Regions from separate parts of the Cytobacillus sp. ABV4_503 genome, predicted to be linked through region 2. Evidence: a T-box and tRNA genes for the amino acid it is inferred to sense, from the RefSeq annotation. Region 2 holds a T-box; the other regions hold tRNA genes.
What was found. The T-box of region 2 lies ahead of pheS (phenylalanine--tRNA ligase subunit alpha). A T-box ahead of a tRNA ligase gene usually reads a tRNA of that ligase, here a tRNA-Phe.
Positions count from the first base shown of each region.

Region 1 (2,167 bases), 3.0 Mb from region 2:
AAGGGATAAGTGCTGAAAGCATCTAAGCATGAAGCCCCCCTCGAGATGAGATTTCCCATAGCGTCAAGCTAGTAAGATCCCTGAAAGATGATCAGGTTGATAGGTCAGAGGTGGAAGCGTGGCGACATGTGGAGCTGACTGATACTAATCGATCGAGGACTTAACCAAGTCATTGGTGAATACTCGGCAATACTTCTTCATGCATTATCTAGTTTTGAGGGAACGAAAAAAAGTAAATTTCCTCTTGAAAAATGATAGAAAGACGGTATAATAATACTTGTCTTTGAAAAATAGTCTGGTGGCGATGGCGAGAAGGTCACACCCGTTCCCATACCGAACACGGAAGTTAAGCTTCTCAGCGCCGATGGTAGTTAGGGGCTGTCCCCTTGTGAGAGTAGGACGCTGCCGGGCTGTTTTACAAATATCATTATTCCGCAGTAGCTCAGTGGTAGAGCATTCGGCTGTTAACCGAACGGTCGTAGGTTCGAATCCTACCTGCGGAGCCAAATGGAGAGCTGTCCGAGTGGCCGAAGGAGCACGATTGGAAATCGTGTATACGCTAACCGCGTATCAAGGGTTCAAATCCCTTGCTCTCCGCCATTATAATTTCATATTGGCCCCTTGGTCAAGCGGTTAAGACACCGCCCTTTCACGGCGGTAACACGGGTTCGAATCCCGTAGGGGTCACCATTTTGGAGGATTAGCTCAGCTGGGAGAGCATCTGCCTTACAAGCAGAGGGTCGGCGGTTCGATCCCGTCATCCTCCACCATATTATTGTCGCGGGGTGGAGCAGTCCGGTAGCTCGTCGGGCTCATAACCCGAAGGTCGCAGGTTCAAATCCTGCCCCCGCAATCTGGTCCGGTAGTTCAGTTGGTTAGAATGCCTGCCTGTCACGCAGGAGGTCGCGGGTTCGAGTCCCGTCCGGACCGCCATTTTTACAATATTAATAATATGTGGCTCAGTAGCTCAGTCGGTAGAGCAAAGGACTGAAAATCCTTGTGTCGGCGGTTCGATTCCGTCCTGAGCCACCTTTACTGAATTGATTAGCCGGTGTAGCTCAATTGGTAGAGCAACTGACTTGTAATCAGTAGGTTGGGGGTTCAAGTCCTCTCGCCGGCACCATTTTTTATGTTAATATGGAGGGGTAGCGAAGTGGCTAAACGCGGCGGACTGTAAATCCGCTCCTTCGGGTTCGGCAGTTCGAATCTGCCCCCCTCCACCATTTAAATAGGGGTATAGTTTAATGGTAAAACGAAGGTCTCCAAAACCTTTGATGTGGGTTCGATTCCTACTACCCCTGCCAATATTATTATGGCGGCTGTGGCGAAGTGGTTAACGCATCGGATTGTGGCTCCGACACTCGTGGGTTCGATTCCCATCAGTCGCCCCATAATTTTAAAGTAACAGTACGAGTATAACTCACATATAAATGTAATACGAATGATCAATGGGCTATAGCCAAGCGGTAAGGCACCGGACTTTGACTCCGTCACTCGCAGGTTCGAATCCTGCTAGCCCAGCCATTTTGCGGAAGTAGTTCAGTGGTAGAACATCACCTTGCCAAGGTGGGGGTCGCGGGTTCGAATCCCGTCTTCCGCTCCAGAATAATATTTAATTTATGGCGGCATAGCCAAGTGGTAAGGCAGAGGTCTGCAAAACCTTTACCACCGGTTCGAATCCGGTTGCCGCCTCCATAATCTAAATCTTGACTCGCTGATATACGCCGGGGTGGCGGAACTGGCAGACGCACAGGACTTAAAATCCTGCGGTAGGTGACTACCGTACCGGTTCGATTCCGGTCCTCGGCACCACAAGATTTACTACATTTTAATATGCCGGTGTGGCGGAATTGGCAGACGCGCACGACTCAAAATCGTGTTCCTTCTGGAGTGTCGGTTCGACCCCGACCACCGGTATCTGAAAAGAGGCTTCCTTTATTGGGAAACCTTTTTTTGTTGTTGACTAATATATTTACGTGGAAATTTTAATGCGGATAGCAATTATGAGTGCAACGATTCGGCTGATTAAAATGAAAGTTGTATCAATACAGGGTCCGAACGATTCAGAAGGTAGTTTCGAAAAAGGGTTCTGAACTGTTCGGAAGTAATTCAAAAGGGCATTATTCTTGTCTTGGCAGGAGGAATAAATGACGTTGTGTCTTAATAA
Region 1 covers NZ_JBSWTH010000001.1:869,730-871,896, forward strand. The annotation lists rRNA gene ACXAD1_RS04415 (23S ribosomal RNA) at 1-168, shown strand, start outside; rRNA gene rrf (5S ribosomal RNA) at 295-411, shown strand; tRNA gene ACXAD1_RS04425 (tRNA-Asn) at 432-506, shown strand; tRNA gene ACXAD1_RS04430 (tRNA-Ser) at 510-600, shown strand; tRNA gene ACXAD1_RS04435 (tRNA-Glu) at 616-690, shown strand; tRNA gene ACXAD1_RS04440 (tRNA-Val) at 695-770, shown strand; tRNA gene ACXAD1_RS04445 (tRNA-Met) at 780-853, shown strand; tRNA gene ACXAD1_RS04450 (tRNA-Asp) at 857-933, shown strand; tRNA gene ACXAD1_RS04455 (tRNA-Phe) at 957-1,029, shown strand; tRNA gene ACXAD1_RS04460 (tRNA-Thr) at 1,048-1,123, shown strand; tRNA gene ACXAD1_RS04465 (tRNA-Tyr) at 1,140-1,223, shown strand; tRNA gene ACXAD1_RS04470 (tRNA-Trp) at 1,231-1,304, shown strand; tRNA gene ACXAD1_RS04475 (tRNA-His) at 1,316-1,391, shown strand; tRNA gene ACXAD1_RS04480 (tRNA-Gln) at 1,450-1,524, shown strand; tRNA gene ACXAD1_RS04485 (tRNA-Gly) at 1,529-1,603, shown strand; tRNA gene ACXAD1_RS04490 (tRNA-Cys) at 1,622-1,695, shown strand; tRNA gene ACXAD1_RS04495 (tRNA-Leu) at 1,724-1,812, shown strand; tRNA gene ACXAD1_RS04500 (tRNA-Leu) at 1,836-1,917, shown strand.
Region 1: it encodes a tRNA-Phe, which carries the amino acid that the T-box ahead of pheS (phenylalanine--tRNA ligase subunit alpha) is inferred to sense. The anticodon was not compared.

Region 2 (2,167 bases):
ATCTTCTCTAATTTCGCTTTTATTATGTATTTCAAATAGGCTATAATGAAAAAACTGTATAAAGAAATTCCGGTTGTGCGGGATTTTCTATAAAAGGAGAGACCGTGTTGAAGCATATACAATCTGCAAAAAATCCAAAAATTAAAGAATGGAAGAAACTTTTGACTAAAAAAGAGCGGGACAAAACAGAAACCTTTTTGGTTGAAGGCTTTCATTTAGTGGAAGAAGCACTCAAAGCCAATCAAATAGCTGAAATAATCATTAGTGAAAATAAAGACATGCCTCCCGGATGGGATTATGGGGACATCCCTGTAACAATGGTTACAGATGAAATCATCGGGCAGCTGGCGGATACGGAAACGCCGCAGGGAATCTTTGCTGTCTGCAGTCAGGAACCCTCCACTGAGGAAGTAAAGGGAAAACGGTTTTTATTAATAGATGCCGTCCAGGATCCCGGAAATCTGGGTACGTTGATAAGGACGGCTGATGCTGCTGGTATCGATGCCATTATTGTGGGTGAAGGCAGCGTTGACGCATATAACCCAAAGGTGCTTCGCTCTGCACAGGGCAGTCACTTCCATTTGCCGGTGTTAAGAGGGAATTTGTCTGACTGGATCGGGAGACTGACAGAAAGGAAAGTCCCTGTCTATGGAACCGCTCTGGAAAATGCCCAGGAATACACGAAGTATGAGTCCTCTGATTCCTTTGCACTGCTTGTTGGAAATGAAGGAAATGGTGTTAATAAAGAGCTGCTGGCTAATACAGCAGCAAACCTTTATATACCGATATTCGGGAAAAGCGAATCACTTAATGTGGCGGTGGCTGCCGGAATTCTTCTTTATCATTTAAGAAAATAGAAAAAGGGCGGCAATTTTTTGAAAACCGTTTGAAACAGCCTCAAGAATGTAATATAATTAACAGCAAAATTATAATAACAAAACGATGACGGAGACCAGTACCTTGCAGTCAGCCTTTTCAGGGAGAAAATGCCTAAGACTGAAAGCATTTTTACAGGAAATGCAAGGGAACATTCACCTCCTGAGTTGGCATCGGGACCATTGAAAAGTATTGTTGGCGCTCTGCTGAGTTGTCCAGCTGAAGCGGCTGAACGAGCCTCTTCCGCTTTTCCGTGTAAAGATGTACCGGCATAAGCCGTTATCCCAATGAAGTGAACACGTGCATGAAGTACATATATGTGTTAAAAAGGGTGGTACCGCGAAACCTCGTCCCTTTATGGGGATAGAGGTTTTTTATTTTGGCCAAAAAAGTAAAAGAATTAATTTCAAGGAGGATTTTTAGATGCAAGAGCGTTTAAAGGAACTGCAAACTGAAGCGTTGGAAAAAATCAGCACTGCTGCTGATTTAAAAGAATTAAATGACATCCGTGTATCTTACCTGGGCAAAAAGGGCCCAATAACAGAAGTTCTTAAAGGAATGGGGAAACTGTCTGCGGAAGAGCGCCCTAAAATGGGAGCACTGGCAAATGAAGTGAGAGACAGCATTTCTGCGGGAATTGAAGAAAAGCAGAAGCATCTTGAGGAAGCGGCAGTACTGGAAAAGCTGTCTGCTGAAAAGATAGATGTTACTCTTCCTGGACGTCCTGTCAAATCAGGAAACCATCATCCGCTGACACGCATTATCGAAGAAATTGAAGATTTGTTCATTGGAATGGGCTATACAGTGGCTGAGGGTCCTGAAGTTGAAAAGGACTACTATAATTTTGAAGCCTTGAATCTTCCTAAAGGCCACCCTGCCCGCGATATGCAGGATTCCTTCTATATTACAGAAGAGATTCTTCTGCGCACCCATACTTCACCGGTACAGGCTAGAACAATGGAGAAGCATGAAGGCAAAGGGCCGGTTAAAATCATCTGCCCGGGTAAAGTGTATCGCCGTGATAATGATGACGCAACACACTCTCACCAGTTCATGCAAATTGAAGGACTTGTTGTGGATGAAAACATCCGAATGACCGATTTGAAAGGAACACTGGAAGTGTTTGCGAAGAAAATGTTCGGAGATGACAGGGAAATCCGTCTTCGCCCAAGTTTCTTCCCATTTACAGAGCCATCTGTGGAAATGGATATTTCCTGTAAAATCTGCGGCGGAAAAGGATGCAGCGTATGTAAAGGCACTGGCTGGATTGAAATTCTTGGCGCCGGAATGG
Region 2 covers NZ_JBSWTH010000001.1:3,840,660-3,842,826, reverse strand. The annotation lists gene ACXAD1_RS19330 (TrmH family RNA methyltransferase) at 108-857, shown strand; T-box leader at 934-1,234, shown strand; gene pheS (phenylalanine--tRNA ligase subunit alpha) at 1,300-2,167, shown strand, end outside.

Region 3 (2,167 bases), 190 kb from region 2:
CCCCACCCAGTCTCGTTTCTTTTGACTTTCCTGTTATATTCGCGGAACATGAGAAAAATCCTTGTAAAAGTTTTTTTAATTTTATGACAACAATGTCTAAAACCCGCTATAATCCGATAACATTCTGCCCAATTTAACAGACTTCGACATAATCTCCGGTAAACTCAGACAAAATAAGACAAAGTATGCAAGCAAAAAATGAAAGGAGAATAATATTTTGAGTAATAAAGAAGAGGAATTATTATTGAATGAGGCATCAAAAAATGAAGTAAGAGTTCCGTTATTTGAAGCACCGGATGGAAAGATTATGGCCACTGGTGATATGTTTAGAGGCCCCTATACGGGGATATCTTCCGAGATCGATTTGAATAATCCAGGCAATAAATTAAGCAAGGAAGAAGAGAAGTTTGATTAAAAAACAGAGATGTAACTAACTGAAGGTATGCTGGAACAGAACAGAAAAGACAGAAAAAAAGCTGCCAACAAATTGTTGACAGCTTTTTTGTATGACCCCTACGGGATTCGAACCCGTGTTACCGCCGTGAAAGGGCGGTGTCTTAACCGCTTGACCAAGGGGCCAATATGGCGGAGAAGGAGGGATTTGAACCCTCGCGCCGGTTACCCGACCTACACCCTTAGCAGGGGCGCCTCTTCAGCCACTTGAGTACTTCCCCATATATGGCTCCGCAGGTAGGATTCGAACCTACGACCGTTCGGTTAACAGCCGAATGCTCTACCACTGAGCTACTGCGGAACAATAATATAAAATGGTGGGCCTAAATGGACTCGAACCATCGACCTCACGCTTATCAGGCGTGCGCTCTAACCAGCTGAGCTATAGGCCCATTTTGGAGCGGGTGAAGGGAATCGAACCCTCATCATCAGCTTGGAAGGCTGAGGTTTTACCACTAAACTACACCCGCGTTAAGATTAAAGATGGTGGCTCAGGACGGAATCGAACCGCCGACACAAGGATTTTCAGTCCTTTGCTCTACCGACTGAGCTACTGAGCCGTATATTGTTTATTTTATAAAAATGGCGGTCCGGACGGGACTCGAACCCGCGACCTCCTGCGTGACAGGCAGGCATTCTAACCAACTGAACTACCGGACCAGATTGCGGGGGCAGGATTTGAACCTGCGACCTTCGGGTTATGAGCCCGACGAGCTACCGGACTGCTCCACCCCGCGATAGTATTATTAAAAATATGGAGGAGGAAAGGGGATTCGAACCCCTGCGCGGTTTGACCCGCCTGTCGGTTTTCAAGACCGATCCCTTCAGCCGGACTTGGGTATTCCTCCGTATAAATGAAAGTGGTGGACCTTGTAGGACTCGAACCTACGACCGGACGGTTATGAGCCGTCTGCTCTAACCAGCTGAGCTAAAGGTCCAGCATTGTTTAATTAAATGGTAGCGGCGGAGGGGATCGAACCCCCGACCTCACGGGTATGAACCGTACGCTCTAGCCAGCTGAGCTACACCGCCGAAATGTTAAAATAATAATGGTGGAGCCTAGCGGGATCGAACCGCTGACCTCCTGCGTGCAAAGCAGGCGCTCTCCCAGCTGAGCTAAGGCCCCAATAATAAATGGTCGGGAAGACAGGATTCGAACCTGCGACCCCTTGGTCCCAAACCAAGTGCTCTACCAAGCTGAGCTACTCCCCGTTAATAATGGCGCGCCCGAGAGGAGTCGAACCCCTAACCTTTTGATCCGTAGTCAAACGCTCTATCCAATTGAGCTACGGGCGCATTATTAAATTCTTCTGGTGCCGAGGACCGGAATCGAACCGGTACGGTAGTCACCTACCGCAGGATTTTAAGTCCTGTGCGTCTGCCAGTTCCGCCACCCCGGCAAAAAATGGAGCGGAAGACGGGATTCGAACCCGCGACCCCCACCTTGGCAAGGTGATGTTCTACCACTGAACTACTTCCGCTTAAAGAATGGTGCGGGTGAAGGGAGTCGAACCCCCACGCCTTGCGGCGCCAGATCCTAAGTCTGGTGCGTCTGCCAATTCCGCCACACCCGCAATATTAAATTAAAATGGTGAGCCATGAAGGACTCGAACCTTCGACCCTCTGATTAAAAGTCAGATGCTCTACCGACTGAGCTAATGGCTCATATTTTATGAGACTTCCTAAAGCCTGAAATGTGCAGTCAGATGTTCCA
Region 3 covers NZ_JBSWTH010000001.1:4,033,533-4,035,699, forward strand. The annotation lists gene ACXAD1_RS20220 (hypothetical protein) at 218-415, shown strand; tRNA gene ACXAD1_RS20225 (tRNA-Glu) at 508-579, opposite strand; tRNA gene ACXAD1_RS20230 (tRNA-Ser) at 584-674, opposite strand; tRNA gene ACXAD1_RS20235 (tRNA-Asn) at 680-754, opposite strand; tRNA gene ACXAD1_RS20240 (tRNA-Ile) at 769-845, opposite strand; tRNA gene ACXAD1_RS20245 (tRNA-Gly) at 850-923, opposite strand; tRNA gene ACXAD1_RS20250 (tRNA-Phe) at 938-1,013, opposite strand; tRNA gene ACXAD1_RS20255 (tRNA-Asp) at 1,037-1,113, opposite strand; tRNA gene ACXAD1_RS20260 (tRNA-Met) at 1,117-1,190, opposite strand; tRNA gene ACXAD1_RS20265 (tRNA-Ser) at 1,209-1,301, opposite strand; tRNA gene ACXAD1_RS20270 (tRNA-Ile) at 1,315-1,391, opposite strand; tRNA gene ACXAD1_RS20275 (tRNA-Met) at 1,409-1,485, opposite strand; tRNA gene ACXAD1_RS20280 (tRNA-Ala) at 1,504-1,579, opposite strand; tRNA gene ACXAD1_RS20285 (tRNA-Pro) at 1,589-1,665, opposite strand; tRNA gene ACXAD1_RS20290 (tRNA-Arg) at 1,673-1,749, opposite strand; tRNA gene ACXAD1_RS20295 (tRNA-Leu) at 1,765-1,853, opposite strand; tRNA gene ACXAD1_RS20300 (tRNA-Gly) at 1,860-1,934, opposite strand; tRNA gene ACXAD1_RS20305 (tRNA-Leu) at 1,943-2,027, opposite strand; tRNA gene ACXAD1_RS20310 (tRNA-Lys) at 2,043-2,118, opposite strand.
Region 3: it encodes a tRNA-Phe, which carries the amino acid that the T-box ahead of pheS (phenylalanine--tRNA ligase subunit alpha) is inferred to sense. The anticodon was not compared.

Region 4 (2,167 bases), 3.6 Mb from region 2:
AATTGGATAGAGCGTTTGACTACGGATCAAAAGGTTAGGGGTTCGACTCCTCTCGGGCGCGCCATATTACGGGGAGTAGCTCAGCTTGGTAGAGCACTTGGTTTGGGACCAAGGGGTCGCAGGTTCGAATCCTGTCTTCCCGACCAGAGACACTTCTATTATTACATGGGGCCTTAGCTCAGCTGGGAGAGCGCCTGCTTTGCACGCAGGAGGTCAGCGGTTCGATCCCGCTAGGCTCCACCATAAATATATAATCATTTCGGCGGTGTAGCTCAGCTGGCTAGAGCGTACGGTTCATACCCGTGAGGTCGGGGGTTCGATCCCCTCCGCCGCTACCAATATGATTATTTTTTATTACATCGGAGGAATACCCAAGTCCGGCTGAAGGGATCGGTCTTGAAAACCGACAGGCGGGTCAAACCGCGCAGGGGTTCGAATCCCCTTTCCTCCTCCATATTTCATTTAATAATACTATCGCGGGGTGGAGCACGCCCGAATAAACTTCGAAGGAATTACTTCAGCGCACCGATTGAGCTGCTGCTTGAATAATCTTTCTGAAATCGGGGCGGTACTTCATTGAATAAGCTGCGAGATAAAATGCTAGATGTGAGCATGGGAAAATCACATTAATAATACTATCGCGGGGTGGAGCAGTCCGGTAGCTCGTCGGGCTCATAACCCGAAGGTCGCAGGTTCAAATCCTGCCCCCGCAATCTGGTCCGGTAGTTCAGTTGGTTAGAATGCCTGCCTGTCACGCAGGAGGTCGCGGGTTCGAGTCCCGTCCGGACCGCCATTTTTAAAAAATTAATAATATATTGCTCAGTAGCTCAGTCGGTAGAGGATTTTAAAAGAATGAAGCTGCGAAGCTTCAACATCATCGAATAGCATGCTTTTAAAATCTGCAACAAAGAACGCAGGGCTTTGAAGCACATGTATTTAGCTTTAGGGGAAAAAATATTATATGGCTCAGTAGCTCAGTCGGTAGAGCAAAGGACTGAAAATCCTTGTGTCGGCGGTTCGATTCCGTCCTGAGCCACCATTTCCTAAGTCTTTTCAGACTTGGAGGGGTAGCGAAGTGGCTAAACGCGGCGGACTGTAAATCCGCTCCTTCGGGTTCGGCAGTTCGAATCTGCCCCCCTCCACCATTTATATAGGGGTATAGTTTAATGGTAAAACGAAGGTCTCCAAAACCTTTGATGTGGGTTCGATTCCTACTACCCCTGCCAGTAGGATAGTGGCGGTTGTGGCGAAGTGGTTAACGCATCGGATTGTGGCTCCGACACTCGTGGGTTCGATTCCCATCAATCGCCCCATTATTCTTTTGACAGCATTATTTATTATTGGGCTATAGCCAAGCGGTAAGGCACCGGACTTTGACTCCGTCACTCGCAGGTTCGAATCCTGCTAGCCCAGCCATTTTTAAGGCAGCATAGCCAAGTGGTAAGGCAGAGGTCTGCAAAACCTCCATCCCCGGTTCAAATCCGGGTGTTGCCTCCAAACCATATTCATATGCGGGTGTAGTTTAGTGGTAAAACCTCAGCCTTCCAAGCTGATGATGAGGGTTCGATTCCCTTCACCCGCTCCAACATATGGGCCTATAGCTCAGCTGGTTAGAGCGCACGCCTGATAAGCGTGAGGTCGATGGTTCGAGTCCATTTAGGCCCACCATTATACATACCATTTTCAAACTAATTCCAATAGGAATTAGTTTTTTTTGTGTTTGATAACCCCTTTATAGAACCGTTATTGGATCAATTTATATATATTACCTTTATATCTTTAAAGCCAGATTTAAGAGGATTGCGTGATTTTCTAAATCAGGTGAGTTTATGTGAACTATTTGTGAATCGTTATGCTTGCCAGTACAGAATTCAATGGAAGAAAGCCTTGATATTACTATGTTTTTGCTAGTATTTCAGCATTTTGCCTGCGAGATATTTAAAAAAAGTGTGATTCATTTCACTTTTATGAAAACCCTTCTCAACTATGATGTAGGTAACAAAGCTAAGGAGCTGATGGAAGGTGGAAACGCGAAAAGTGGGCCAAAGCAGTTTAAAGGAACATAACTCTCTAAGGGGTACGTTCTTTTCAGTTACAGTTGTGGGACTTGGGATCTTTGTTACTTATTTAATTGTGTATGGTCTTTACATGGCCAGATTATAGGGGG
Region 4 covers NZ_JBSWTH010000001.1:201,914-204,080, forward strand. The annotation lists tRNA gene ACXAD1_RS00955 (tRNA-Arg) at 1-64, shown strand, start outside; tRNA gene ACXAD1_RS00960 (tRNA-Pro) at 70-146, shown strand; tRNA gene ACXAD1_RS00965 (tRNA-Ala) at 168-243, shown strand; tRNA gene ACXAD1_RS00970 (tRNA-Met) at 262-338, shown strand; tRNA gene ACXAD1_RS00975 (tRNA-Ser) at 362-454, shown strand; tRNA gene ACXAD1_RS00980 (tRNA-Met) at 640-713, shown strand; tRNA gene ACXAD1_RS00985 (tRNA-Asp) at 717-793, shown strand; tRNA gene ACXAD1_RS00990 (tRNA-Phe) at 964-1,039, shown strand; tRNA gene ACXAD1_RS00995 (tRNA-Tyr) at 1,062-1,145, shown strand; tRNA gene ACXAD1_RS01000 (tRNA-Trp) at 1,153-1,226, shown strand; tRNA gene ACXAD1_RS01005 (tRNA-His) at 1,238-1,313, shown strand; tRNA gene ACXAD1_RS01010 (tRNA-Gln) at 1,342-1,416, shown strand; tRNA gene ACXAD1_RS01015 (tRNA-Cys) at 1,424-1,497, shown strand; tRNA gene ACXAD1_RS01020 (tRNA-Gly) at 1,512-1,585, shown strand; tRNA gene ACXAD1_RS01025 (tRNA-Ile) at 1,592-1,668, shown strand; gene ACXAD1_RS01030 (cytochrome c oxidase subunit 2A) at 2,023-2,163, shown strand.
Region 4: it encodes a tRNA-Phe, which carries the amino acid that the T-box ahead of pheS (phenylalanine--tRNA ligase subunit alpha) is inferred to sense. The anticodon was not compared.